Regions from separate parts of the Solwaraspora sp. WMMA2101 genome, predicted to be linked through region 1. Evidence: riboswitches for the same ligand, from Rfam matches in the RefSeq annotation. Region 1 holds a riboswitch; each other region holds the start of a gene.
What was found. A riboswitch is a leader RNA that binds a small molecule or an ion and turns the genes downstream of it on or off. The one in region 1 is predicted to bind cyclic di-AMP.

Region 1 (7,125 bases):
GCTGGCTCCCGGGGTCTCGGTCTCCGGGCCGGACGCCGCCGTGATCGCGGCCTGCGCCCGGTCGTTGACCGACCCGGCCGTGCTCTGGTCCGGGCTGGTCACGGTGGATTCGCTCGGCGAGCGGGTCGGCAACGTCGCGATGTTCGTACCGCTGGCCTTCTGCACGGTGCTGGCGGTACGTCGACCGGTGCTCGCCACCGGGTTGCTGCTGCTGGCACCGGCCGGGGTGGAGCTGGCCCAGGCGGTGTCCGGGCTGGGGCGGGAATGCGTCGGCTACGACTGGGTCAACAACGCCACGGGCGTCCTGCTCGGTGCGGCCGCCGGCGGGGTCGTGGCGGTGGGCTGGCGGGTGGTCGGCTCCGGGCCGGTCAGCTCCCGCCGCTCGCGACGTTCGTCGCGATGAACACACCGCGCGCGATCCTGCCCCGGCGCTCGTCGAGCACGGTACGGGTGGCGGCCACCGCCCACTCCACCGACGGGTACCGGGCCAGGCACCGCTGAGGCCAGTCCGCGGCGCCACCGTCCGTACCGGTGTCTGTACCGGCGGCTTGCGCGTCGGTGTGCCCGAGGATCCGCAGCGCGTCGAGGGCGTCGAGGAGCCCGGCCAGCGCGGCGGTGCGGGCACCGACCGGTCCGTTGCCCCGGCGGGCGGTCAGGAGCCGTTGCCGTGCCTCGGTCTCGGGCTCCGGGGTCGTGCCGTCCGGCGTCGGGTAGCGGGTACGCCGCAGGATCGGCACCCGACCCTGCTCACGCCGGAGCAGGCCGGCCTCGGTGAGCGTGTCGAGCACCCGGTCGACCAGCCCGGGTGCGAGGGCGGTCACCCAGTGTTCCGGCGGTTGCCGGGCCGCTGCGTGAATTCTGCGCCAGGTGGCCTCGAGCAACGGGTCGGTGCCGAGCGGGTCGGGTGCGCGTTCGCCGCCTGCGGTGACCCGGCCGTCGACGTCGAGGTCGAGGTGGCCGGTCGCGGCGAGGTCGCACAGTACGGCGCCGGCGACGCCGTGGTCGAGGTCGTCGGTGGCGATCAGTACGGTGCCGGAGTCGTCGTGACCCAGGAGCACCAACTCTTCGGGAAGGCTGAGTGTCGTCATCGTGTCACGCTAGCGTGATCGGATGGACGCTGCCGGTCATGTGGTGCGGTGGGTGGATCTCCAGCCTTGAGCGAATGCGCATCCTTCCAATAGGGTGGTGCACCGACCGCTGCGAATGTCGGCCTCCGTTTCCCCCGCCCGGGAGGCCCCGGCGATCGTTCATGAAGGAGTCGCTGCCAATGGCACGTGTGCTCACCCGTACGCGCACAGGTGATTACTTTAAGTTTCTATCTGGTGACTCAAAGAAGTTTTCGCCCATTGTCGGGCGTGGTGTCGTCGCCCTGCTGCTCGTCCTGACCGCGGTCGTGGGGCCGGCTGCCCCGGTGGCCGCCCAACCCTCTCTGGCGGAGATCGAAGCCGAACTGGACGCCCAGTGGCTGAAGCTGGAACCGGTGATCGAGCAGTACAACAAAGTTCGCAGCGAACTCAAGGCCAACCAGAAAAAGGCCGCTGAACTCGACAAGCGGATCGCGCCACTGTCGTTGCAGGCCAGTCTTGCCGCTGACGAGATCGGCGAGGTGGCCAACAGCTACTACCGCACCGGTCCGTCGAGCGAACTCAACGCGTTGCTGAAGACCGGTTCGCCGACCAGTCTCGCTGATCAGCTGCTGGTGCTGGACCGGATCTCCAAGCGGCGTCAGCAGCAGATCGCGACGGTGATCGAGACCCGCGACCGCTACCTTGCCGAGCGGCAGGCGCTCGACGAGCTGATCGCGCAGCAGAAGGCGCAGGACGAGGAGCTGGCCGACAAGCGCAAGACGATCGACGCCGAGATCGACAGGCTGGAGCAGGCGCGGCTGGCCGCGTACCGGACCACCGGTTTCACGGGCGGTTCCGGGGCGTCCGGGCCGTGCCCGGCCGCATCGGTCGGCGGGGCGGCGGGGGTCGCGGTCGGTACGGCGTGCGCGCAGATCGGCAAGCCGTACGTCTGGGGTGCCACCGGTCCTAACGCGTTCGACTGCTCAGGTCTGACGCAGTACGCGTGGGCGAGTGCGGGTGTCGGGCTGACCCACTTCACCGGCGCGCAGTGGAACCAGGGTTCGACGGTCAGTCGGTCGGAGGCGCGCCCAGGTGATCTTGTCTTTTTCTTCAGTGATCTGCGTCACGTAGGTCTCTACATTGGCAACGGCATGATGGTGCACGCGCCACGTCCGGGACAACCCGTGCAAATGGAGAATATCGACAACATGCCGGTGGTCGGATTCAAGCGCGTCGGCTGAACGTGCAGGTCAACGTCGGCCGGTACGGTCCGAAAGTGCGGGGCGGTCGGCGATCATCGATCGTCCGGACCGGCACTTTCGGACCGGCTGGACCCTGTTCTTCGAACGCGTGAACGACGGCGGGTGATATACGACTAGCAATCGATCGAGTACGTTGAGAAATGAGTAGTCACCTCGCTTGCGTGACGAGAACGGCCCTCTCTACCCTTGGGGATCGTCGAGTCGGGAGGACGTCAACCAGCCCGGTTGACCTCGGCCTGACACCGCCAAATCGTCAGCGACACGGCGAGCCGGGGACCCACGGAACCGGGGTGAATCCACAGCGTCGTCTGTGGTAGGGCGTCTCCTTTCCGCCCGAACCCGTCAGCTAACCCGGTAGGCGGTCTGGGGAGAAGGAGTCCTGGTGGCTACGACAGCCCCTCGGCGATCCGGATGGTCCGACCAGGACCACCTCCGGACAGTCCGGAACACCCGTCGACGCCTCCTCCGGGGCGCGATCGCCGTCACCGCCAGCATCGGCCTGCTGCTGACCGGCGCACCCGCACCCGCCCAGGCGCAACAGACCGTGGCGGAGATCGAAGCGCAGATCGACGAGGTCTGGGCCGAGCTGGAGCCCACCATCGAACGGCACAACGCCGTACGGCAGGACCTCACAGCCAAGAAGAAGCAGGCCGAGGCGCTGCAGAAGAAGATCCAACCGCTGCAGGTCCAGATCGACCTCGCGATGGACCGGGTCAGCGAGTTCGCCGCCCGGTCGTACAAGGGCGGCAGCCCGTCGGCGTTCAGCGCGATCCTGACCAGCGGCAAGCCGACCCACCTCGCCGACCAGCTGGAACTGCTCGACCAGTTCGCCCGCCGGCAGGCCCGCGACGTCCAGGCCGTGGTCGACCTCAAGGAGAAGTACGCCGCGGAGAAAGCTCCGCTGGACCAACTGATCGTCGAGTTGACCAGCACCGAGGCGCAGCTGTCCGCGAAGGCCAAGGAGATCGACGCCGAGGTCGACCGGCTCCAGGAGCTGCGACTGCAGGCGTACGGATCGTCCACCAGCCTGGGCTCGCTGCGCCCGGCACCCTGCCCGGCGACCTACCCGGGGGGAGCCGCCGGAAAGGCGGTCACCTTCGCCTGCGCGCAGATCGGCAAGCCGTACATCTGGGGATCCGCCGGCCCGAGCGGTTACGACTGTTCCGGGTTGACCCTGGCCGCCTGGCGGCAGGGCGGCGTCTCACTGCCGCACAACGCGGCACGTCAGCGGCAGGTGACCAGGAACATCAGCCGTGACGAGCTGCGCCCCGGCGACCTCGTCTTCTACTACAGCCTGTCCCATGTCGGAATGTACGTCGGCGACGGCTGGATCGTGCACGCCTCGCAGGCCGGCGAGCCGATCGCGATGCGCAAGCTCGGCTCCGGCATCCACAGCTACGGAAGGCCCGGCTAGACCTCACTCCTCCCCATGGCCTGGCGCATGTCGCGGATCCCCCCGTTGCGCGGCAGCACCGGCCACCAGAAAGACGCTCTCCCAGGTCTCCCCCCGGCCTGGGAGGGCGTCTTTCGCTACCTGCCCGCGCTGGCTCAGCTGGTCGGCCAGGTCCGCCACTGCTGCCAGGACCGGCTCGGGGTAGGTCCGCGCTGTCCCTGGTAGCGGGAGCCGTAGACCGACGACCCGTACGGATGCTCGGCGGTCGACGACAGCCGGAAGATGCAGAGCTGGCCGATCTTCATGCCGGGCCACAGCTTGATCGGCAGGTTCGCGACGTTGGACAGTTCGAGCGTGACGTGGCCGGAGAAGCCCGGGTCGATGAAGCCGGCGGTCGAGTGGGTGAGCAGCCCGAGCCGGCCCAGGCTGGACTTGCCCTCCAACCGGGCGGCGAGTGCGTCGCCGAGTGAGACGACCTCGAGCGTCGAGGCGAGCACGAACTCGCCGGGGTGCAGCACGAACGGGTCGCCGTCGGGCACCTCGACCTGCGACGTCAGATCGTCCTGCCGGGTCGCCGGGTCGATGTGGGTGTACAGGTGGTTGTTGAACACCCGGAAGTACCGGTCGAGCCGGACGTCGATGCTCGACGGCTGGATGAGCGCAGGCTCGAACGGTTCGAGGGAGAGCCCGCCGGTCTTGGTCTCCGCGACGATGTCCCGGTCGGAGAGGAGCATCGTCACACCATAGCGACCCTCGGCCGGGCACCTCGCCGGCTGGGGTAATCGTCGAGGGCGGACACGCCGCGTTCCGACTATCTCTTCGAACACATGTTCGATAGAATGGTCGGCATGGCAACCTGGTCCCAGTTCGCAGCCGACGAGCCCCGCCTGGCCACGGCGATCCGGCTTCTCATGCAGCAGTACGGCCCCGGTCTCGGCTACCTGGCGACGGTGCGTGCCGACGGTGGCCCCCGGGTTCATCCGGTCTCGCCCGTGATCACCAAGGACGGGTTGTTCTGCTTCATCGTCGACTCGCCCAAGCGTCGCGACCTGGAGCGCGACGGGCGGTACGCGCTGCACTCGTTCCCGCCGGAGGAGAGCGACGACGAGGCGTACCTCGCCGGCCGCGCGCGCCCGGTCACCGACGTCGCCACCGTCGCCCGACTCGCCCGCTCCGCGCGTGCCGTGCCGCACGTGGACTGGCGACTGTTCGAGTTCACCGTCGACGTGGCGATGGTCGCCCGGCACGGCACCGGCGCCGGCCCCGCCACCACGATCGCGCTGGAGCCTGCGGTGCAGGTCTGGATCGACCCGGCCAGCGGCACCCCCGTTCCCCACGAGGCGGCGGCTGCGGTCGCCTGCTGATCGACACTCGTCGCCCGACCGCCGGTCGTCTCGACGAGCCGGGCGTGAGGGCGTTGCGCACCAGGGCGGCCGACAGGGTAGAGTAGGGCCGCTCGCGGGTGTAGTTCAATGGCAGAACATCAGCTTCCCAAGCTGACAGTGCGGGTTCGATTCCCGTCACCCGCTCCACACCGAAAGCCCTGGTCAGGATCACAATCCCAACCAGGGCTTCGTCGTATGCGCGCGGGATCGCCGCCAGCTTCCTACTTTCGCGGGTACGCGGCCTGCAGCACTTCACGGATCAACTCGCTGGGACTGCGGTTGGTCAGCTCTGCCACCTTTTTGATCATTTCGTAGGTTTGGTCGTCAACTCGGATGCTGATCTTGTGCGATGCGCCGCCACTGCTGGAGAGTGGCGGTCTGCCGACCCGGCGGGGTGCGAGACTGTCGGGGTCGTACCCAGCCTCTGCTTCTGCGACCAGTTCGCTCTCCAGCTGCGACGTGAGCGTCGTACCGTCCTTGGTCTGTCGGCTGGCTGCCCGAGTCGCCCGGGCTGCGGTGGTGGTTGCCCGGCGTGGTGCCTTTGTCTTGTTAGATGTCGTGGAGGTCGTTCGGTCCTTCGTCGCTCGCGTTACACCCGCCATGGCTTCGCCTCCTTGTAGAGCCGGTTGTACTTGGGTCGCATGTCCATGGAGTGGATCACGCGCAGCGTCCCGTCCAGCAACTCGATGGCGACGACTTCGAGAGCGACGCCGTCCCTGTCGTCGCCGAGGAACAGCAGCCGTTCTGGCCGGTCCGGGGGTTCTGGTGGGAGGGCGTACGGCTGACCGCAGTGTTCGATGACGTACCGTGATCGATGTTGCGCTATGTTGTGCTTGCTGGCGGACTGCGCCCACGAGTACCTGTACCTGGCCACGCGTCGTATTTTGTCCGACGAAACCTGTCCTGGCTAGGATGACACGTTCGCTCGACCGCCGGCAAGGGCCCGGCCAGGCAGCTCGATCTGTCGTTGCGCTGGGAATTCCCCGCGCGCCGTCCAATCGTGCCATTGCCTTGCCAGTAGGCCAGGACGATGAAGGCCAGCCCACGCTACGGGAGGCCCCTGTGGCCTGGGGGACGAGCCCAGCACGGGCCCGGGTCGGCGATTCCCAAGCTGACAGTGCGGGTTCGATTCCCGTCACCCGCTCCACACCGAAAGCCCTGGTCAGGACGCCAGTCCCAACCAGGGTCTGCTGCTGCATGTGCGTGGGTCGCCGGATCGCTACTTTCGCGGCTACGCGGCCTGCAGCACTTCGCGGATCAGCTCGCTGGGGCTGCGGTTGGTCAGCTCTGCCACCTTTTGATCATTTCGTAGGCTTGGTCATCGACTCGGATGCTGATCTTGGTAGTGCTGATCGCCCCCGCCGCAGGTGCGGCAGATCTCACGACCTGGGCAGGCAGGTCCGACCCGGACCGCGACAGACTGGCGTCGTGACCGCGATCTCACTGCAGGCGAATCCATCCGATGCCGGTAGCTGGCTGCAACTCGCCCGGAAGTGCGAGACCGCCGGATTCGACGCCTTACTTGTCCCGGACCATCCGGGCTCGGCGGCCTCGCCCTTCGTCGCTCTCGCGGCTGCGGCGGCCGTCACGTCGGCCATCGGGCTCGGCTCGTACGTATCCAATGCCGGAGTCCGCGAACCCATGCTGCTCGCGGCCGATGTCGCCACGCTCGACGTGGTCTCCGGCGGCCGCGCCCGCCTCGGCCTTGGCGCGGGCCACACCCCGGCCGAGTGGGAGGCGATCGGGCGACATCGGCCCGATGTCGCGGGTCGGGTACGGCGGTGCACCGCGGTGGCTGAAGCGGTGCGTGCCCTGCTCGACGGTGCGGAGGTGAGTGTCGACATTTCTGAGGTCACCGCACGTGCGGCCCGGCTGACCGGGCCAAGGCCAGTGCAGGACCGAGTGCCGCTCACTGTCGGCACGGGCAACTCCCACCTGTTGCGCTGGGCGGGAGGCAACGCCGACGTCGTCGGTCTCACCGGGTTCGGCCGCACCCTCCCCGACGGGCACCAGCACCA
Region 2 (7,125 bases), 2.1 Mb from region 1:
CGCACCAGGACCTGCTGCGTCCGCTGCGTCCGACGCTGCGGTGGCTGCTGTTCGGCGACTCCTGCGATCCGCAGGACCTGGCGCTGACCACGACGGCGGTGAGCCGGGCCACGCTGCGGGCGATCGGCGGCTACCGGACGTCGATCGGCGCCCAGCAGCGGCTGTCCACCCTGGCGGCGATCGGCGACCTGCCGGCGGCGGTGCTGGTCGGCGACCGCGACCGGTTGACCCCTCCGGTCTGTGCCGAGTCCATCGCCGAGGCGCTGACCGACACCGATCTGACAGTGTGCCCCGGCGGCGGACACATGTTGATGATGGAACGGCCGGACGAGATCACCGCGGCCGTACGGGGCGTCCTCGACCGGGTCGGCGTCGGGAGCGGGTCGACGCGGGCCGACGAGCCGGCCGGTGCCCTACACGGCACCGAGGTGGCGCGCGGACGGTAACGTCGTAAGGCTGCCGGGGTCGGCCGGACGTCACGGGGAGCACCCGTGCCCGCCGCGTCCCGCAGTCGTGACCGTACCGCTGACGGTCCGCCGGACACCGGACGGACCGCCCCCGTTCAGGAGCCACTGCGTTGACCGACGCCACCACGCTGGACCAGGAGATCGCCGTCGAGCAACGGCACGTCGACCGGGTGTACGCCCGGTTGGCGCAGATGCGCTCCGACGCGGTGCGCGCCGAGCGCGACGGCTACCGGCTGGCCGGCGTCGGCAACGTCGGCGCCCTGGTCGAGCGCGACGCGATGGTGTTCCACGCGGCCCGACGGCGGCACCTGCTCGACGCCGAACACGAAGGACTGGTCTTCGGCCGGCTGGACCTGCGCGAAGGGACCGTGCTGCACGTGGGCCGGCTCGGGATCCGCGGTGAGCGGGCCGAGCCGCTGCTGATCGACTGGCGGGCGCCGGCGGCGGCGGCGTTCTACCGGGCGACCCCGGCCCGCCCACAGGGGGTGGTGCGTCGGCGCACCATCTCGTCCCGGGGGGAACGGGTCACCGGGGTGTCGGACGACCTGCTCGACCCCGGATCGGCACCGGCGGGGATGCGGGTGGTCGGTGACGGGGCACTGCTGGCCACCCTGGCTCGGGCCAAGGGCCGCGGGATGCGCGACATCGTGGCCACCATCCAGCAGGAGCAAGACCAGGCGATCCGGTCACCCGCGTCGGGGGTGACGGTGGTCTCCGGCGGGCCCGGCACCGGCAAGACCGCAGTCGCGCTGCACCGGGCGGCGTACCTGCTGTATGCCGACCGGAGCCGGTTCGCCGGCGGCGGCATCCTGGTGGTCGGGCCGACAGCGGTGTTCGTCGAGTACATCGCCGCCGTCCTGCCCGCGCTCGGGGAGGAGAGCGCCACGTTGCGGTCGTTGGGTTCGCTGGTGCCGCACGTGTCGGCGACCCGGACCGATCCGGCGGCGGTGGCCGTGGTGAAGGGGTCGCTGCGGATGCGGCGGGTGCTGGAGCGGGCGGTCCGCGACGCCGTACCGGACGGGCCGACCGAGCTGCGGCTGCTCTACCGGGGGCAGCTGCTGCGATTGCGCGAGGCCGAACTGAACGGGATCCGGGCGCGGGCGCTGCCCCGGGGTGCCCGCCGCAACGAGGTCCGCCGGGCCGGCATCGACGGACTCTTCGACGCGCTGTGGGCACAGGCCCGCCGGCTCGTGGCGGCGTCCCGGCTGCCGGGTCAGGCCGAGTTCGAAGACGAGCTGTCCGATCGGGACGATTTCCGGGACTTCATCAAGGCCTGGTGGCCACGGCTGCTGCCCCGGCACGTGCTGGCCTGGCTGGCCCGGCCGGAACGGCTGCGCCGCTACGCGCAGGGGATCCTCGAACCGGCGGAGATCAGGTTGCTCGGGGAGTCGTTGCGGGACCTGGCCGAGCAGGGTCCGACGATCGCCGACGTCGCGCTGCTCGACGAGTTGGCCGAGCTGCTCGGTCGACCGCCGCAGCCCAAGCGCCGCCAGCAGGATCCGTTCCGGCTCGCCGGTGGGGTACGAGAGGTGACGACCTTCGTCGACCGGGAACGGGCCGCGCGGGCGGCGGCGCGGGAACGGCCGGTGGACTACCGGGAGTACGCCCACGTGGTGGTCGACGAGGCACAGGACATCTCGCCGATGCAGTGGCGGATGATCGGCCGTCGGGGGCGGCTCGCGTCGTGGACGGTGGTCGGGGATCCGGCGCAGACGGCGTGGACCGGGGATCCCGGCGAGCTGGCTCAGGCCCGCGACCGGGCGTTGGGTCGTCGGCCCCGGCAGGAGTTCCAGTTGACCACCAACTACCGCAACCCGGCGGAGATCTTCGAGCTGGCGGCGGAGGTGATCCGTACCGTCGCCCCGGACGCCGTGCTGCCGACGGCGGTGCGCTCGACCGGGGTGCCGCCGCGCCGCGAGCAGGTCGACGTCGCCGCACTGCCGGCGGCGGTCCGCCGGGCGGCCACCGCGCTGCTCGCCGAGGTGGAGGGGACGGTGGGGGTGATCGCCGCGGTGGCCCGACGCGACGAGGTCGCCGGCTGGCTGGCCACCGAGCTGACCGACCCACGTCTGCAGGTCGTGTCGAGTCTGCAGGCCAAGGGCATGGAGTACGACGGCGTGGTGCTGGTCGCGGGAGCGGAGATCCGTGCCGAGTCGGCAGCGGGCGTACGGACGTTGTACGTGGCGCTGTCCCGGGCGACCCAACGGTTGGTGACCGTCGATCCGGTGCCGGGCGGCGGCTGACGGGCCTGCTCCGGCGGCTCCCGGCGGGGGTGGTGGGCGCCGCCCGGTCATCTGTTGCACATATCGCTATGTGGGCATTAGTCTTCGGTCGGGGCACCGGGCGACGGAAGGTGACCGGGATGGGCGCGGGACACGATCACGGAGCGGGCACCGCCGGGCAGCGACACTACGGGCGGCTGTGGATCGCGTTCGTCCTGCTGGCGGTCTTCATGGTCGTCGAGGCGGTGGCCGCGCTGCTCACCGGCTCCCTGGCGCTGCTCTCCGACGCCGGGCACATGTTCACCGACGTTCTCGGCATCGGCATGGCGCTGGCCGCGATCGCCGCCGGCCGTCGCGCGTCCGACGATCCGCAGCGCACCTTCGGCCTCTACCGGCTCGAGGTGCTCGCCGCCCTGGCGAACGCGGCGCTACTCGCCGGGGTCGCCGGCTACGTCATGGTCGAGGCGGTCCGCCGGTTCGCCGACCCGGAGCCGGTGCCCGCCGGCCCGATGCTGGCGGTGGCGGTGGCGGGCCTGGTCGCCAACCTGGTCGCGTTCGGGCTGCTGCGCGCCGGCGCCAAGGAGAGCCTCAACGTCCGGGGCGCCTATCTGGAGGTGCTCGGCGATCTGCTCGGCTCGGTCGGGGTGATCGTGGCGGCCCTGGTGATCGCCACCACCGGCTGGTGGTACGCCGACCCGGTGGTCGCCGTCGCCGTCGGGGCGCTGATCCTGCCCCGGACCTGGCGGCTGGCCCGCTCCGCGGTGCGGGTGCTGGTCCAGGCCGCGCCGGAGCACGTCGACGTGCCCCGGGTCAGGGCCCGCCTGGCCGCCGTGCCGGGCGTGTGCGACGTGCACGACCTGCACGTGTGGACCCTCACCCAGGGGATGGAGGTGGTCTCGGCGCATCTGGCCACCGTGGCCGGTGCCGAGGTCGGCGGGGTGCTGCGCGACGCCCGGCGGGCCCTGCACGAAGAGTTCGGAATCGATCACGCAACGCTGCAAGTCGAGCCATTGTCGCCTGCGGACCCCTGCGGACCGACGGACTGGTGATTAGCGGACGCTTAAGTTTCGTGACCTTCCCGCGACGCAAACAACGGCGATATACCTTTATTTCCGATTTATCTAGACATAATATGTTCATCGATCTCGCGACAGATGGCGACCGGACCGGTAGCCTCGGCCTCGGTCTTCGTCCGGGCGGCGCCCCTCCGGCGCCCGCGAAGGCCGTCGCCTAATCGCCTGTACGGCGAGCCGGGGAACCACGTTCCTGGGGTGCATCCGCGTCAGCGGTAGGGATCTTCCGTCCCGAACCCGTCAGCTAACCCGGTCGGCGGCTGACGGAAGGAACCTGCACGGTGACGTACCCGCTCCCCGAACGACCCCGGCGCGCGACGCCGGGGCGGAAGAACCGCTTTGCCCGCCTGGTGCCGCTGGCCGCGATCCTGATCGCCGTCACCGGAGCGCCGGTCGGTGCCCCGGTGCCGGCCGGTGCCGCGCTACCCGCCTACGCTCCCGCCGGCTCCGACGACGAAGGCGGCACCCCGAGTCTGCGCAAGGAGCTCGACGCGGCCTCGCGCGGCTGGATCGACGCCAAGGCCGCGCTCGACAACTCCGGCAAGCGGCAGAAGCAGCTCACCGCACGGCTGGCCGAGGTCGAGACCGAACTCGAGGTCCGCAACACCAACGTCGGTCAGCTCGTCGACCGTGCGTACCGCAACGGCCGGCTCGGTCCGGTCTCTGCGCTGCTGAACAGCACCTCGCCGGAAGGCTTCCTCGACCGCGCCGCCGCGTTGAGCGCGGTGACCGCCAACGAGGAGAAGCAGCTGCGCGAGCTGTACCGCACCCGCGACCAGGTGACCCGGTCGAAGGCGGCCATCGAGAACGAGATCCGCGAGCAGCGCAAGCAGCTGACCATCATGGATCAGCGCAAGAAGCAGGCCGAACGGGCCCTCGCGGTGGCCGTCGCCGCTGAGGAGCAGGCCCGTGAGCAGGCCGAACGCGAAGCGGCGAACAGCTCCGGATCCGGATCGTCGGGCTCCGGATCGTCGGGCTCCGGATCGTCGGGCTCCGGATCGTCGGGCTCCGGATCGTCGGGCTCCGGGTCGGCCAGCGCGTCGGCGACGCCGGCACCTCGCAACGCGAACGGCTCCTGGCCGAGCGAGTCCTGCAACGTCGACGACCCGACCACCTCCGGCTGCATCACCCCGCGTACGTTGCACGCGCTCAACCAGGCCAAGGCCGCCGGCTTCACCCGCTATGTCTCCTGCTTCCGCAACGGCGGCTCGGGTGAGCACCCGAAGGGCCGGGCGTGCGACTTCGCCGCCCAGCCCAACGGCTTCGGCGGGGTCGCCAGCGGCGGGGACAAGACCTACGGCGACAACCTGGCCAACTACTACATCGCCAACGCCGACCGGCTCGGCGTGCTCTACGTGATCTGGTTCAAGCGGATCTGGCTGCCCAGCAGTGGCTGGAAGGCGTACAGCGGTGCCGGCGGCGACCCGTCGAGCGACCACACCAACCACGTTCACCTGTCCGTGTACTGATTCCTCCCCCGAACGACGGCGGTCACCGAACGGTGGCCGCCGTCGTCGTGTCCCGGCCCGCGCGATGCGCCGGCTCGGCCCGGCCGACCTGCCGACTCAGCCCGCGCGATGCGCCGACTCGATCCGCGACCCAATGGTCGGCAAATGGCATCGGCGGTATGCGGGCACAACGAATGGACTGATAACGAATGGACTGATTGCGAAAAGCGCCGACGCCGACCGGCGTTCCGGCCGGCAACGACACCGGACAATCAGTGAGAGCGCTCTTTCAGCTCACCGTCACCCCGACCCTACCCCGTGTTGTCGGAGCCAAGGAGGCTGTGAGAGCGCTCTCACGAAGGTAACGAGCAACCCGTGCGGCTGTCAACCGGAACAGCCGACGCCTACCTGATTCACGAAAGTTCATGTCCGGATATTGACAGCAGGGCCAGGTCTCTGGTGACCTCCTGGCAATAATTCATTAATGGGCGTGAAACAGTTTGTGATCTTGGACTACGCCCGATCTGACCGGAGGCACCATGACACTGTCGATCCGAGGCGGGCGCCGAAGCCGCACGCCGCGCCGGATCCTGGCAGCCACCACCGTGACGGCGCTGGCAGCCGCCGGACTGAACTTCGGCGTGCTGCGCACCGCCGACGCCGCCACCGTCGGCGCCGGCAGCTACACCACCACCCGCCCGGCCGGTGCCGCCGCCCCGACCGCCTGCGGCAACATCTCCGCCAACCCCCGGCAGTACGTGACCGGCAACGCGCCTACCGGTGCGGTACCCACCAACGACTGGTGGTCGTCGCTGCTGTTCAAGCGCTACAACTGCGCGTACTCCGATCCGCTGCACGCCCACCCGATGTCGTTCCAGCCGGCCTCCGGTGGGCTCGGGGTCTCGTACACCACCGAGGCGGCGATCTCCGGCACGTCGACCGGCGTCGGCGAGTACCACTACCCGTACACCCGGGAGTTCACCCTCGGCGTCGCCGGACTCAACGCCCCGGACGTCAAGGTCGACGGCTGGACCGACTGGACCGTCAGTCCGTACTGGTCCGACGGCACCCGCACCCTGCGCACCACCGTCGGCCACGGCCTGCCGTTCGTGTACGCCCAGGTCACCGGCGGAAACGCACAACTGTCGTTCCCCGGCACACCGACGGTCTGGCACCACAGCGGCACCCGCGTCGGATTCTTGATGCGCGGCCACGACTACGTCGCCTACGCCCCCAGCGGCGCGACCTGGACCGTCTCCGGGACCACGATCAGCTCCACCCTGGCCGGCCGTGGCTACTTCTCGGTGGCGCTGCTGCCCACCTCGACCGGCACCAGCGCCGCCCGGCGCACCGCGCTGATGGACAGCTACGGCCAGTACGCCCACGCCCACGTCACCGGCACCCGGGTCAGCTGGAGCTACGACCAGGCCAGCAGCACGGTCGACGCCACCTACAGCTTCACCACCACGGCCCGTGAGGGCTCCGCCACCGGCACGGTCGTCTCGCTCTACCCGCACCAGTGGAAGCACCTCGACGGCGGCAGCCCGATCGCGGAGACCTACGTGTCGGCCCGGGGCCCGATGCGCAACCTGGTCGGCGCGACGTCGTTCCGGACCGCGATGCGCTTCCACGGCGTACTGCCGGAGGTGCCGGCGGTGGCCACCAGCACCGGCGCCGACCTCGCGACCCTCACCGCCCACCTCGACCAGGCCGCCTCCGGAGACCCGTTCGCCGGGTTCAACAACGACACCTACTGGACCGGCAAGGCGCTCGGCCGGGCCGCCCGCCTGGCCGAGATCGCCGACCAGCTCGGCCGGACCGCGCAACGCGACCACCTGCTCGCCGCGATCCGGACCCGGCTGACCGACTGGTTCACCGCCAGCCCCGGCAAGGCCGAGCGGGTGTTCTTCTACGA
Region 3 (7,125 bases), 590 kb from region 1:
TGATCGCGGCGGGGATTGAGGAGTTGGTCGAGGTGCGGGTAGACGGGGTGATCGCGAGAGAGAAGGGCCTGCGCGGCAAGCCGGAACCGGACACGTTCCTGGCCGCCGCCGCGCAGTTGGGGGTGGAGCCGGCGAACGCGGCGGTCTTCGAGGACGCGCTGGCCGGGGTGACGGCGGCACGGGCCGGTGACTTCGGCTGCGTGGTGGGCGTCGACCGGGTCGGTATCGGCGACGAACTGCTCGCCCATGGTGCCGACATCGTGGTGAACGACCTGGGGGAGCTGCTGGTCGGAGCCGAACGGTGATCCGCGAGCGGGCCTACCCGGTCGAGCCCTGGCATGTCCGGGAGACCCGGCTGGACTTCGACATCCTGGCGCAGTCGGAGTCGGTCTTCGCACTGGCCAACGGGCACATCGGATTCCGTGGCAACCTGGACGAGGGGGAGCCGCACGGCTTGCCGGGCACCTACCTCAACTCGTTCTACGAGTTGCGGCCGCTGCCCTACGCCGAGGCCGGGTACGGCTTCCCCGAGTCCGGGCAGACCCTGGTGAACGTCACCAACGGCAAGCCGATCCGGCTGCTGGTCGACGACGAACCGTTCGATGTGCGCTACGGCGACCTGCTCTCCCACGAGCGGGTGCTCGACCTGCGGGCCGGGCTGCTGGACCGGCGCCTGGAGTGGCGGTCGCCGGCCGGTCGGACCTGCCGGGTCCGCAGTACCCGGCTGGTGTCGTTCACCCAGCGGGCGGTCGCCGCGGTCTGCTTCGAGGTCGAGGCGGTCGACGAGCCGCTGCGGATCATCGTGCAGTCCGAGCTGGTCGCCAACGAGGAGTTGCCGGCGCAGAGCAAGGACCCCCGGGTGGCCGCCGTACTGGACCAGCCGCTGCAGGCCGAGGAGCGGTTGGTGCAGTCCGACGGCGGGCTGCTGATCCACCGGACCAAGGCCAGCGGGCTGCGGATGGCGGCGGCGATGGGGCACGAGATCGACGGCCCCGGTGACGTGGCGGTGAGCACCGAAGGGTTCGACGACTGGGTCCGGACCACCGTCTCCTGCCTGCTGCAGCCGGGGCAGCGGCTGCGGGTGGTCAAGCTGTTGACGTACGGCTGGTCCAGTCAGCGCTCGTTGCCGGCGCTGCGCGACCAGGTCGGGGCGGCGTTGGCCGGCGCCCGAATCTCCGGCTGGGAAGGGCTCTGCGCCGAGCAGCGCAAGTACCTCGACGACTTCTGGGACCACTCCGACGTGCGGGTCGACGGCGACCCGGAGATCCAGCAGGCGGTCCGGTTCGGCCTGTTCCACGTGCTGCAGGCCGGGGCCCGCGCCGAGCAGCGGCCGATCGCCGCGAAGGGCCTGACCGGACCGGGGTACGACGGACACGCCTTCTGGGACACCGAGATGTTCGTACTGCCGGTGCTGACCTACACCCAGCCGGCGGCGGTCGCCTCGGTGCTGCGCTGGCGGCACTCGACGCTGGACCAGGCGCGGGAACGGGCCCGGATGCTCGGGCTCAACGGGGCGGCCTTCCCGTGGCGCACCATCCGGGGGCAGGAGTGTTCGGCGTACTGGCCGGCCGGCACCGCCGCCTTCCACGTGGCGGCGGACATCGCCGACGCGGTCCGGCGCTACGTGCACGCCACCGGTGACGTCGAGTTCGAGCGGGAGATCGGCCTCGAGCTGCTGGTGGAGACGGCCAGACTGTGGCGCTCGCTCGGCCACCACGACCGGCACGGCCGGTTCCACATCGACGGGGTGACCGGGCCGGACGAGTACACGGCGGTGGTCGACGACAACATCTACACCAACCTGATGGCGCAGCGGAACCTGCTGACGGCGGCCGACTGCGCGCTGCGCTACGCCGACCGGGCCTGGGTGCTCGGTGTCGACGACGAGGAGACCGCGGCCTGGCGGGACGCGGCGCTGTCCATGCACGTTCCGTACGACGACGAGCTCGGCGTGCACCCGCAGTCGGCCGGGTTCACCCGGCACCAGGAGTGGGACTTCGCGGGCACCTCGCAGGACCACTATCCGCTGCTGCTGCACTACCCGTACTTCGATCTGTACCGCAAGCAGGTGGTCAAGCAGGCCGACCTGGCGCTGGCGATGCACTGGCGGGGCGACGCCTTCACCGACGAGGAGAAGGCCCGCAACTTCGCCTACTACGAGCGGCGTACGGTGCGGGACTCCTCGTTGTCGGCCTGCACCCAGGCGGTGATCGCGGCCGAGACCGGTCACCTGGAGCTCGCCCACGACTACCTGGGCGAGGCCGCGTTGATGGACCTGCACGACATCAACCGCAACACCCGTGACGGCATCCACGTCGCGGCGCTGGCCGGGGCGTGGCTGGCGTTGGTGGCCGGGTTCGGCGGGATGCGCGACCACGCCGGGGAGCTCTCCTTCGCCCCCCGGTTGCCGCAGCGGATCAACCGGCTCGAGTTCGCCATGATGTGGCGGGGCATGCGGCTGCGGGTGTCCGTCGGGCGCGACGAGGTGACCTATGCGCTACGCGACGTGGATCCGAACGCGACGATCGAGCTGACGCACCACGGTGAGGCGATCACCGTCGCCGCCGACAAGCCGGTCACCCGGGCGATCGCGCCGGCCGGGGCGGCGGGCCCGCCGCCGCAGCAGCCGGCGGGCCGCTCCCCGGTGCGCCGGTCGGCCCGTACCGACTGACTGACCCCGCACCGGCCGCGGGGTCCGACGCGACCCCGCACCGGGCCGCGGGGCCCGACGCTTCGCGCGCCGGCCAGCCGTCCTGACTGACCGGCGCGCGGGCACTCAGAGCAGGGACAGGTGCACGTGGTTGGTGTGGTCGCTGCTCGGGTCGCCGCCGGCGCCGCTGTAGGAGCTCCAGCCTGTCGTCGGTGACCAGAACTGGCGGTACCAGATCACGTAGAGGATGCCGAGTTTGTCGGCGTTGCGGACCAGGAACGCGGTCAGGTTGTTGCCGTAGAGCCGGGCGTCGCCGGTGGCGTCGCCGCCGAAGCCGCTGGACTGCATGGAGAAGTCACAGGCCCGGCCCTTCGGGTGCTCGAACGGGCCACCGGGTCGGAAGCAGGAGACGAAGCGGGTGAAGCCGGCCTTCTTGGCCTCGTTGAGCGCGTGCATGGTGCGGGGGGTGATGCAGCCGCTCGTGGTGGGGTCGTCCAGGCTGCACGACTCGGACGGCCAGGAACCGTTCGCGTTGCGGGGTGCCTGCGCGGCGACCGGCGAGGTGGCCGAGACGAACCCGTTGGTGGCGACCGCGCCGACCAGCTGCAGGGCCTTCTCCGCCTCCTTCTTCTGGCGGGACATCACCTCGAGCTGCTGTTCCTCGCGGGTCACCTCGGCCTCGATCGCCGCGACGGCCCGGGCGGCCTGTTCACGGGCCTCGTTGAGCTCGCGGACCCGCTTGTTGTCGTGCATGGCGATCATGTCCAGGCCTTCGGCCCGGTCCAGCAGGTCGTCCGGGCTGGCGCTGTTGAGCAGCACCATCACCGGGGTGATCCGGCCGAGACGGTACGAATTGGAGGCGACCTCGCCGATCTGCGGGGTGAGTGCCTCCAGACGTTCCTCCACCTTCTCCAGTTCGAGGTTGAGCTGAAGTTGCCGCTTGCGGGACTCCTCGACGGCGGCCTTTGCTTCGACGAAGCCTCGGTTGGTCGACTCGATGACGTCGCTGAGCAGTGGCTGCGCGCCCTCGTCCGAGGGGTCCTGGGCGGCGGCCGGGGTGGCGACGACGAGGCCGGCGAGCAGGGTGGTCACGGCGGCCAGTGCGGCGGTGAACGGAACCCGCCGGTATAGGGGTGCGGTCATCCTGTTCCTTTCCTTGGCCGCCGACCGAGTTAGCTGACGGGTTCGGGACGGAACGATCCCTACCGCGACGTCGCGGATTCACCCCGGTGGAAACGTGGTTCCCCGGCTCACCCCGAAGGACGATTAGGCGGCGGTCACCGCCGGCACCGGTGGGTGCCGCCTGGCGGAGACCGCCGGCAAGCTTACCGGATCGGTGACCGGCGACAACACCTCGACGACCGTCGTTGACCAGGGAGAATTCCGTTACTGGACAACGACTTTAGGTAATGTCCACTTTCTGCGTCGGCGGGCCTACGGCATGTCGCGGCCGGCTGGGTCGATAGTGCCGTGGTCGGGGGATGGAACTGCCTAAAATGCCATAGAAGCCGAAAGTAGGAAATAATCTCCGGATGGATTCCCTGATGACAGACGACCCGTTCCTGACGGCTGCCGATCCGTCCCCGGTCGGTGCGGCCGGCGACGGCGTCACTGACGACAGCGTGGCCGTCATCGGCCTGGGTCGATTCGGTGGGCAGGTGGCGCTGTCGCTGTGCCGGCTCGGTCACCGGGTGCTCGGCATCGACGGCGATCCCCGCCGGGTGCAGCGCTGGTCCGACCGGCTGCCCCGGACGGTGGAGGCGGATCCCACCGACGAAGAGTCGCTGCGGCACCTCGGGGTCGCCGACTACCCGTGCGCGGTCGTCGGCATCGGCGCCGACATCGAGGCCAGCATCCTGACCGTCGTGTCGCTGACCGAGATCGGCGTGCCGGAGATCTGGGCGAAGGCGATCACCGCCAAGCACGGCCGGATCCTCGCCTCGGTCGGTGCCCACCACGTGATCTTTCCGGAGGCCACCATGGGGGACCGGGTCGCGCACCTGCTGGCCAGCAGGATGCTCGACTTCATCGAGTTCGACGACGGCTTCGCGATCGCCAAGGTGTGCGCCCCGGCGGACAGCGCGGGTCAGACCCTGGCGCAGGCCCGGCTGCGGCAGCGGTACGGCATCACCGTCGTCGGCATCAAGGAGCGTGACCAGCATCTGCGGTACGCCGTACCGGACTCGGTGATCCCGCCGGACGCGCTGCTGATCGTCGCCGGGCCGACCGCGGACGTGCAGCGGTTCGGCGGTTGACCCTGGGATCCTGGGCGTAACCGTCTCGTCACGCCTTCATTTCGTGAGCTGATCAGCCTCTGGACTTTCGCAAACTCGTGACTCAGGCTACAGTCCTCCCATGGGAGCGCTTCCATTGATGGATGTGCACCCGGAACACTGTACCGACGCGCGGCGTGGCGCTGTTCGCAGCGCTTCGCCGACCGCTCAGCCCTTGGGCTGGCGGCGGGCCAGCCCGGACTCCGCCGCCAGCCACGCACCGCCTGTCGAGAGGAGGTGGAACCAGAGCCACTCGCGTGGCCCGGCTCCCGCGCGTCACGCACGACCTGGACGCCAAACCGCTCGTGCGTGTCAGTAACTGATGGTGGGGACGGGGGTTGCCCTCCCCGTCCCCACGCTAGTCCTCGATTGTTACGACGTGGAATCGCCGACAAGTCAGGACCGCGACGCCGCTGCGTCCAACTGTCCTGCGCAGCCTGCCGATGCATCGGCAGGCTTCGTTGTGTATGGAGCTGTCGTGGCTGCCTGGCCCGGTCGCGGTCGGGATCGGCGGCAGCGCCGTGCGGGCATCGACAATCGTCCGGGGCCGCCGGTCGACGGTGTCCCAGCTCACAGTGGTCCGGCCGGGGCCCGCACGGCGGAACTGTCACCGGACGGCGGATGGCGCCCCGCGACATGCATCGTTGACCATGGATGTCCTGGCGCTGGTTCGTCCGCCGGTGCCCGCACCGAAAGCGAGTCACCCGTGACCACTGTGCCACCGCCGCCGTCGGATCGCGCAGCCCACCGCGACGGCAGCCGTCGCCCCCGGGCCGCCCGACGGCTGGGCGTCCTGCTCGCCGCCGTACTGCTCGGTCCCGCCCTGCCGGCGGCGAGTGCGAGCGCCGCGACCGGCGCCGACACCGAGGCGCCCACCACCCCCGGTGCCCCGACCGTCGCCGCCATCAGCACGGACCAGGTCACCCTCACCTGGACCGCCGCCACCGACGACGTCGCGGTCACCGGCTACGAGATCGCCCAGATGCAGGCCGACTACATCATCATCAAGACCAGCCCGGTCAACGAGATCACCATCGTCGGCCTGCAGCCGTCACGGACGTACCAGTTCTGGGTGGCCGCACGCGACGCCGCCGGCAACCGGTCGCCGACGAGCCCCGGCCTGCGACTGACCATGCCGCCCGGCGACGACCAGGCACCCACCGCCCCCACCGGCCTGACCGCCACCCAGACCGGCACCGACGCGGTCACCCTGCGCTGGCAGCCGTCCACCGACAACGTCTACGTCGCCTGGTACGAGGTGCTGCGGGTGCACCCCGACGGCTCGACCACCCGGGTGGCCACCGCTCCGCAGCACCCGCCGACCGGTCCGACCGCCCGGGTCGGCGGCCTGCAGCCCGGCACCAGCTACACCTTCGCGGTACGGGCCCACGACGACGCCGGCAACAGCTCGCCGCTGTCCGCGCCGCTGACCGTGACCACCACCCCGGTCGCCCCGACCTGCGAGGTCGCCCACCAGGTGATCAACCACTGGCCGGGTGCCTTCCAGGCGCAGCTGGACGTCCGCAACCTCGCAGCGGAGCCGATCGACGGCTGGACGCTGAGCTGGACCATGCCCGACGACCAGCAGATCGCGTACCTGTGGGGTGCCGAGCCGGTCGACCTCACCCCACCCGACGTCACGGTCCGCAACTACCAGTGGAACCGCCTGATCGCGCCCGGCGGCAGCGTCCAGCTCGGCTTCGTGGTCACCGGCGCCAGCACGACCACCGCGCCGACCGGCTTCACCCTCAACGGCGCGAAGTGCACGGCGGTACGCTGACCCGGAAACGGCCGGCGAAATGTCCCGGTGACGACAACTTGCTAGCCTCGCCCGCATGCGGGTGCTGGTGGTCGAGGACGACCCCGAGGTACGGGGCGCCGTCGTGACCGCGCTGCGTACCGGTGGCTTCGCGGTCGACCAGGCGGCCGACTGGAGCCAGGCCGACCTGAACATGAGCGTCAACGACTACGACTGCCTGGTGCTCGACCGGATCCTTCCGGAAGGCGACTCGCTGAACCAGCTCGGCCACCGCCGCCGCGCCGGCCTGACCGTACCGGCACTGGTGCTGACCGCCCTCGACAGCGCCGGGGACCGGATCGCCGGTTTCCAGGCCGGCGTCGACGACTACGTGGTGAAACCGTTCGTCACCGCCGAACTCGTGCTGCGGGTCCGGGCGCTGTGCCGGCGCCGGGGCGTCACCA
Region 4 (7,125 bases), 1.8 Mb from region 1:
TCGCAGGGGACGCGGTGACGGGAATGCCGGCGCCGCGTCCGGCGTCATGCTCTCGTGCGGGCCCGCGAAAGGCCGCGGACCTCCGCGAAACGCACCATGGGCAGACCCGTCGCGACGGCGCGACCGAGGTGCCTGGCAGGAAACATCAATCCTGCTCACAGCAATTACTCAGGCAATCGTGTCAGCTTCGACTCACGAGACGGAATCCCTGACGCGTCTTATCTGTTGTGCAGGTGTCGGCATCGTTCGGCGGGACCCGCACATCCGGGTACGCCGGTCGGTGGCGACGTGACGGGGGAGAGGCTGATGGAGATGCGCATCGCAGGTGCCAGGGCAAGTGGGGTTAACGAGGGGACCGTGAGCAACGTGGAGAAGACGATGGCTTTGCGGACCGACGAGGTGGCCGAGGAGCGGGACCTCGTTGGCGTCTACCTGCATGAGATCTCCCGTACGCCGCTGCTCGACGCGGCCCGGGAAGTCGAGCTGTCCAAGGCGATCGAGGCCGGGCTGTACGCCGAGCACCTGCTCGAGGAGGGCACCCCGCGGGCCGGGGTCAGCCGCGAGGAGCTGGAGCGGCTGGTCATCGAGGGTGAGCGGGCCAAGGACCTGTTCATCCGGGCCAACCTGCGGCTGGTGGTGTCGATCGCCCGCCGCTACGTCCGGTCCGGGATGCCGATGCTGGATCTGATCCAGGAGGGCAACACCGGTCTGGTCCGGGCGGTCGAGAAGTTCGACTACGAGCGCGGCTTCAAGTTCTCCACCTACGCCACCTGGTGGATCCGGCAGGCGATCAGTCGGGCCATCGCGCAGCAGGAGCGGACCGTCCGGCTGCCGGTGCACCTGGTCGAGGACGTCAACCGGATGCGCAACGTCGCCCGCCAACTCACCCGGGAGCTCGGCTCGGATCCGGAGCCGGAGCAGATCGCGGCATCGCTCGGAGTGCCGGTCGAGCGGGTGCACGAGCTGGTCCGCTGGTCGCAGGACACCGTCTCGCTGGACACCCCGGTCGGCGACGACGGTGACACCAACCTCGGTGACCTGGTGGCCGACAGCGACGCGCCGTCGCCGGAGGACATCGTGCTGACCGGGTTGGAGCGCCAGCGCATCGAGGGCCTGCTGAACCACCTCGACGACCGGTCCGCCGGCATCATGCGGGCCCGCTACGGGCTGGAGGACGGCCGGGAGCATTCGCTCACCGAGGTCGCCTCGCGGTTCTCGCTGTCCCGCGAGCGCATCCGCCAGCTGGAGATCCAGGCCCTCGGCCGGCTGCGTGAGCTGGCCCGGGCCGAGGGGCTGCAGGCGGCCTGACCGGTCGGTCGCTGCCACGACCACGGTCCCCTGTGACGACGAGGGCCCGGCATCCGTAAGCGGATGCCGGGCCCTCGTGTCGGTGCCGGTCGGTCAGCGCACCCGGCCGTACCCGTACGGTGCCATCATGTCCACGCTGGCCAGTTGGACGGGCTGGCCGAACGTCGGTGCGTGGATGACCTTGCCGTCGCCGACGTACAGGGCGACGTGTGCGAGGTTCCGGTAGAACACCAGGTCGCCCGGTGCCAGGTCGCCACGGTTGATCTTGGCGACCCGGTCCCACTGCATGGCGGCGTTGTGCGGCAGGCTCTTGCCTGCGGCCCGCCAGGCAGCCAGGGTCAGACCGGAGCAGTCGTAGCCGTTCGGCCCGCTGGACGCCCACACGTACGGCTTGCCGATGGCGCCGTACGCGAACTCGACCGCGACGCCGGCGGCGCCGGCGACCGACGGGATCGTCCCGGTGTACGACGAGCCGGACTCGGTCGCCGCACCGTAGGCCTCCTCCCGCTTGTCCATCAGCTTGTCGATGTCGGCTTCGATGGACTTCTTGCGGTCGGCGAGCTCCTTGGCCTGGGCTTCCTGCTTGGCGAGCGTCGCCTGCAGCTTCTCCTGCTCAGCCAGGTACGTCGCCTGGGTGCTGGTGAAGTTGCTGAGCCGCTGCTGACGGTCCCGCGCGAGGTGGTCGAGGGTGCCCAGCCGGTCCAGGAAACCGTCCGACGAGCCGCTGTCGAGCAGCGCGCTGGCGGTGCTCAGCCCGCCGGACTTGTAGGCGGTGATGGCGATCTGCCCGACCTCGACCTCGGCCCGGGCGAGTTCGTCCTGCAGTGGACCCAGCTTGGTGTCGAGCTCCTCGACCGCCGCCCGGGTGGTCTTGGACTCCTCGGTGAGCCGGTTGTACGACTCGACGACCTTGGCCAGTTCCTCGGATTCCTTGTTGATCTGCTGCGTGAGTTCGCTGACCGAGGGCTGGGCGGAGACGGCGACGGCCGGAACCACCAGCCCGGCGGTCACGCCGGCCAGCACGAGGGTACGCAGCAGAATCCGCGCTGTTGACAAGAACGCAGAACCCTTCTTCCCACGCCGCCTACCGGGTTAGCTGACGGATTCGGGCGGGAAGGTGTCGCCCTACCGCGTGTGACACGCGGATTCACCCCAGACGTGCTCGGTGGGTCCCCGGGTCACCACCATGCGATCACCGAACAACTACTTTCAGTGATTGCCGGATGGTGATTCGGCGGCACCGGGCCGGCGTCACCGGGGTCGGTGACTGGTAACCGGACCAGCGAATCTAACCTAGCCGCAACGGTTGCTCGCGGAAACCCTCGCTCGTCGTGATCCGTGGCATCGACCATGGTGGAGTGGCGCCGATAGTCACAGAATGTAGTGCACAGTGGCGCTGCGTCATGCAATGGCGAATCGGGTGGCTTCGCGAGGTGGTCGCACGGTGACCGGGCGCCAGGTTTCGATCGACTGGGCGAAATGCTCGATAAGTCGCTCTACGCGGTTGCTGGTGGGCATCCACTAGGGTAAATAAGAACAAAAGTGTCGTATCGGAGTCCAGGAAGCGTCCTGCCGTACGTCAATCAGCTAGGTGGCAGAATGCGTATCTTCCATCGAGTAGCTCGCCGTTTGCACAATGGACGCGCAAGGTCAGTGCCGTACCCGACCTTCGGAGGCAGCCGATGCGTGCCACCCGCCGGACCCCGCCACTACGCGGATCCCCGACCCTTCGCCGGGCCGCCCGGCCGGGCGACCGCAGCAGCACCACGACACCGTTGATCCCCCGGACACCCGGGCGCCGATCGCCCGCCCGTGGCGCGGCACCCGGCGCCCCGGTCACCCGACCCGCCGCCGCTGGGCCGACCTTCTACCGCCAGCCCGGCATCTGCGTCACCGCCGACTGGTTCGTCGTCGCCGGGCGTCGGTTCGCGATCCGGGACCTCACCGAACTGCGTACCGCCCGTGGCGCCCGGGACCGGCTGACCGGGCGGTTGGTGGCAGTGACCGTCGTCATCCTCTCGGCGATCGCGGTGACCATCGGCTTCACCCAGGGGCTCGCCGAGGTCAGCGCTGCTGCCTATTTCGCGATGCTGGTGGCGGCGTTCGTCCCGGTCGGCCTCGGCTGGCTCGGCGACAAGGTACGGCCACGGTCCTACGAGCTCTGGGGCCGACACGAGGGCCTGCTGGTCCTGCTGTTCAGCACCGACGAGGAACGCCAGTACGGGCAGGTGAGCCGGGCGTTGATGCGGGCCCGGGAGATGTCGCGGCTGGCCGGCCTGTCCGAGCCGGTGACGATCGAGCCCTGGGTGCCCGACCAGCGGTGAGCCGGCCGGCGGCCCCCGCCGCCGGTCAGCCCGCAATGTCCTCGTCCAACTGCCGGGCGAGGTCGAGCAGCATCGCCACCGATTCGTTGGCGGACAGCGCCTCCGCGCGGAGTCGATCGAAGACATGCTGGTACGACCGGACCTCGCCGGCCCGGTCGATGACCTCCTCGACCAGCGCGCTCTCCACGTAGACCACGTCGGCGTCGGCCTGATCGGCGAAGTGCAGGATGACGAACGGGCCGAGGACGGTGTTGCTGCCCGCGGCGAAGGGCAGCACCCGGACCGAGACGTGCGGGGCGGCGCACATCTTCGCCACGTGGCGCAGCTGCTCGCGCAGAATGCGCCGACCGCCGGTCATCCGACGGAGCGCGGCCTCGTCGAGGATCACCTCGATGCGGGGCGGGTCGGCACCGTCCAGCACCGCGTGCTGGCGGGCCATCCGGATCTGTACCCGACCCTCGATCTCCTCGGCCGGTACGTGGTGCGGGCCGTCGGCGGGGATCACCGCCCGCGCGTACTCCTCGGTCTGCAGCAGGCCGGGGAAGCTGATCGGCTGGAAGTACTGCAGCGCCGAAGCCTCGGCCTCCAGCCCGATGTAGGCGGCGTAGGCCGCCGGCACCCGGTCCTTGTACCCGCTCCACCAGGCCCGTCGCCGGGCTGCCCGGGCCAGTTCGACCAGTTCCTGGACCTGCTGCTGGTCGCGGACCCCGTAGAGGTCGAGCAGGGCCTTGACGTCGTTGGTCGAGATGCTGACCGAGCCGGACTCGATCCGGATGAGCTTGGACAGCGACCAGTCCATCTGGGTGACGACGTACTCCTGGGTCAGCTCGGCCGCCTCGCGTGCCCGGCGCAGCGCCGCGCGGAGTCGGCGGCGCCCGATGGTCGGACCCTGGTGTCGGGCTGGCATGGATCGCTCCGGGGGAGTGCCTAGCAGAATGCCACCTGGCTGGTTGCCGTCTCTTGACGCTACACCGGTGCCGTCCGGTCTGCTATGGACGGCTGGCCCTTACCAACCGGGGTACGGCGTTCCGGACTTCGGGCGGCCCGGTCGCCCCCGGTGGGAGCAAGATCCACGACTGATAGTGTCCGCGCGAATTGCCTGAGGTCTTAGAAGGCAAATGCCCCAAAATATCCGTATAGAGGAGTCTGGGTGACTGTGATCAGCACTGCCGGTCCTGCCTGGCGCAAGAGCCGCCGCTGCGAGGCGACGACCTGTGTCGAGGTGGCGACGTTCGGCCCGGCGGTCGGGGTCCGTAACTCCACCGACCCCGACGTGCACCTGCGATTCTCGGCGTCGGCGTGGACGGCCTTCGTGGCCGGCCTCGACCACGACCGGGCCGGTCGTACGGCCGGATGATCACCCGGTGTCGGGCCGGCGCTCGCGTCGCCCGGCACCGCACCCGGTCGGCACACCTGGACCCGCCCGACGGACCCGGCAGCCGACGACGGACCCGGCTCAGCCCGTCGTCACGGTCTGCGGCTCGGCCTTGATCACCTGCTGCGCCCAGCGGGACACCACCCGCTCCGCCCAGAACGACACGAACGGCACCGTACCGGCGAGCATGATCGCCACGATCCGCCCGAGTGACCAGTTCGCCCGCCGGGCCAGGTCGAAGGCGGCCACCAGGTACACCATGTAGAGGAAGCCGTGCGCCGGGCCGATCGTCTCCACGACCACGGCGTCGTGGAACAGGTACTTCATCGGCATCCCGACGACCATCAGCAGGATCAGCACCACACCGACCACGTACGCGATCAGCCGGTAGCGGATGAGTGCACCAGACACGGTCGTCCTTTCTCACCGGGCTGGCGCCCGGTCGTCACCTGTCGCCCCGACGGTCAGCCGGGATAGTCACTGGCCCGGGCGTGCGGATTGGCGTTCAGCCAGGCCAGGTAGTCGTTGTAGGCGGCCAGCTGCGGATCGTCGGGCTCCGTCACGGGCGCAGAGCCGGTCGACCGGATCCGCACCGGCCGTCTGATCGCCGGGGCCGGGACCGCCGGGACCGGGGCGGGGGCCGACACCGGGGCTGTCGGGGCGGGCACCGGCGCCGGTTCCGGCCGGTCGGCCGCCGGAGCGGCCCGGCGCAGCACCTGCCGTACCTCGCGGGCCCAGACGAACACGACGAACGCCGCGAACACCGGCCACTCCACCGCGTACGCCCAGCTCAGGGTGTTGCCGGCGGCGGCCCGGCTGATCTGCCACCAGCCCAGCGCGAGGAAGCCCGCCACCACGACCAGCATCGCGAGGTGGCGCAGGATCCACGCGGGGGTCCAGAGCTGCCGCATGTCCGAAAGGGTACCGGCCGGGTTTGCCTGCCGGTCTGCGGGGAATTCCCCGACGATGACGCCTCGTCGACTCCCCGGAGGCCGGAGATGACCGGACCAGCGCGCTACGGCGACTACTCGCCGGCATCAGCCGGCACCCCGTTCCCACCCCGCACCGGCCACCCGCCCGAGATGACCGGCTGGGACGGCGACCAGGCTGACGACGGCTGCCTCGGCGTCGACGACGCCGCCCCGGAGGTCGACCCCGGCATCGACGCGGTCGAACTGACCGACGGCGACCTGATCCGGGAGATGGGCAGCCTGCACCGCACCCGGCTGGACACCTTGCGGCACGGCACCGACGCGGCGCTGGCGAACCACCTGCGGCGGACCGCCGATCTGGAGACCGAGTACCTCACCCGCAACCCGGGGCGGGAGATCGATCCGGCCCGGCTACGTGACGGGCGGTGAGCCGTGCCGGCGTACGCCGAACGGGGCGTCTCCGCTCCCCCCGAGGTGGCCTACGGCACCGCGACCGACCCGGACCGCCGTACCGCCTGGTTGCCTGAAATGCTGAAACGGGCCAGCGCGCAACCGGCCGGCGACGGCCCGCTGCAGGCCCGCTGGACCGCCCCGGACGCGCCGTGGTCGGCGGTGCTGCGGGTCTACCCGGTGCAGGCCGGCGGGGCGATGCTGCGGCTGGAACTGGACGCCGAGCTGCCCCACGAGGATCTCACCCGGATCGCCGACGAGACGTTGACCGGGCTGGCCCGCGCCGTCACCGACAACCTCAACGCGGGCTGAGGTGGACCACCTGTGCCTGTCCAGGACCGAGCGGGCGGGCATCGAGCGAGCGGCATCGAGCGAGCGGCATCGAGCGAGCGGGGGAGTGTGCGACATGGCGGTGGGTGACCGGGTACGCGGCCGAGGTGCCGCGCTGCTACGGGCGTACGCGCCAGGCGGCGACCGTCCGCTCGGCGGGTACGCCCGGGCGTTGACCGTGTACGCGTCGGTGGTGGCCGGGGCCGGTGCGGCCGTGCTGCTCACCGGACGGCAACTACCGCCCCGGGTGGGGCTCGGTGACGTCGTGCTGATCAGCGTCGCCACCCACAAGCTGAGCCGACTGGTCAGCAAGGACGCGGTGACCAGCCCGTTGCGGGCCCCGTTCACCCGCTACGACGGGCCGACCGGCGCTGGCGAGGTGGCCGAGGAGGTCCGCGACGACGGC

Region 2: another riboswitch for cyclic di-AMP. It lies ahead of ACN28F_RS25855 (coiled-coil domain-containing protein); the one in region 1 lies ahead of ACN28F_RS15940 (NlpC/P60 family protein).
Region 3: another riboswitch for cyclic di-AMP. It lies ahead of ACN28F_RS18680 (coiled-coil domain-containing protein); the one in region 1 lies ahead of ACN28F_RS15940 (NlpC/P60 family protein).
Region 4: another riboswitch for cyclic di-AMP. It lies ahead of ACN28F_RS07770 (C40 family peptidase); the one in region 1 lies ahead of ACN28F_RS15940 (NlpC/P60 family protein).

Annotation. Positions count from the first base shown of each region.
Region 1 is NZ_JBMHMA010000006.1:3,324,740-3,331,864, reverse strand. Features, by position in the region: gene ACN28F_RS15955 (VanZ family protein) at 1-403, shown strand, start outside; gene ACN28F_RS15950 (GOLPH3/VPS74 family protein) at 369-1,088, opposite strand; gene ACN28F_RS15945 (NlpC/P60 family protein) at 1,250-2,308, shown strand; cyclic di-AMP (ydaO/yuaA leader) riboswitch at 2,563-2,705, shown strand; gene ACN28F_RS15940 (NlpC/P60 family protein) at 2,712-3,743, shown strand; gene dcd (dCTP deaminase) at 3,878-4,456, opposite strand; gene ACN28F_RS15930 (pyridoxamine 5'-phosphate oxidase family protein) at 4,571-5,086, shown strand; tRNA gene ACN28F_RS15925 (tRNA-Gly) at 5,181-5,254, shown strand; gene ACN28F_RS15920 (ribbon-helix-helix protein, CopG family) at 5,329-5,709, opposite strand; gene ACN28F_RS15915 (hypothetical protein) at 5,697-5,981, opposite strand; gene ACN28F_RS15910 (LLM class flavin-dependent oxidoreductase) at 6,536-7,125, shown strand, end outside.
Region 2 is NZ_JBMHMA010000006.1:5,452,426-5,459,550, reverse strand. Features, by position in the region: gene ACN28F_RS25870 (alpha/beta fold hydrolase) at 1-446, shown strand, start outside; gene ACN28F_RS25865 (HelD family protein) at 578-2,710, shown strand; gene ACN28F_RS25860 (cation diffusion facilitator family transporter) at 2,830-3,738, shown strand; cyclic di-AMP (ydaO/yuaA leader) riboswitch at 3,907-4,037, shown strand; gene ACN28F_RS25855 (coiled-coil domain-containing protein) at 4,044-5,231, shown strand; gene ACN28F_RS25850 (glycosyl hydrolase) at 5,750-7,125, shown strand, end outside.
Region 3 is NZ_JBMHMA010000006.1:3,910,997-3,918,121, forward strand. Features, by position in the region: gene ACN28F_RS18670 (HAD family hydrolase) at 1-305, shown strand, start outside; gene ACN28F_RS18675 (glycoside hydrolase family 65 protein) at 302-2,671, shown strand; gene ACN28F_RS18680 (coiled-coil domain-containing protein) at 2,777-3,793, opposite strand; cyclic di-AMP (ydaO/yuaA leader) riboswitch at 3,796-3,933, opposite strand; gene ACN28F_RS18685 (potassium channel family protein) at 4,195-4,905, shown strand; gene ACN28F_RS18690 (cellulose binding domain-containing protein) at 5,630-6,703, shown strand; gene ACN28F_RS18695 (winged helix-turn-helix domain-containing protein) at 6,759-7,125, shown strand, end outside.
Region 4 is NZ_JBMHMA010000006.1:1,571,610-1,578,734, reverse strand. Features, by position in the region: gene ACN28F_RS07775 (sigma-70 family RNA polymerase sigma factor) at 379-1,308, shown strand; gene ACN28F_RS07770 (C40 family peptidase) at 1,402-2,364, opposite strand; cyclic di-AMP (ydaO/yuaA leader) riboswitch at 2,375-2,516, opposite strand; gene ACN28F_RS07765 (DUF6232 family protein) at 2,991-3,632, shown strand; gene ACN28F_RS07760 (DUF5753 domain-containing protein) at 3,658-4,539, opposite strand; gene ACN28F_RS07755 (DUF397 domain-containing protein) at 4,783-4,989, shown strand; gene ACN28F_RS07750 (DUF3817 domain-containing protein) at 5,089-5,418, opposite strand; gene ACN28F_RS07745 (hypothetical protein) at 5,472-5,918, opposite strand; gene ACN28F_RS07740 (DUF6158 family protein) at 6,006-6,368, shown strand; gene ACN28F_RS07735 (hypothetical protein) at 6,372-6,701, shown strand; gene ACN28F_RS07730 (DUF1360 domain-containing protein) at 6,796-7,125, shown strand, end outside.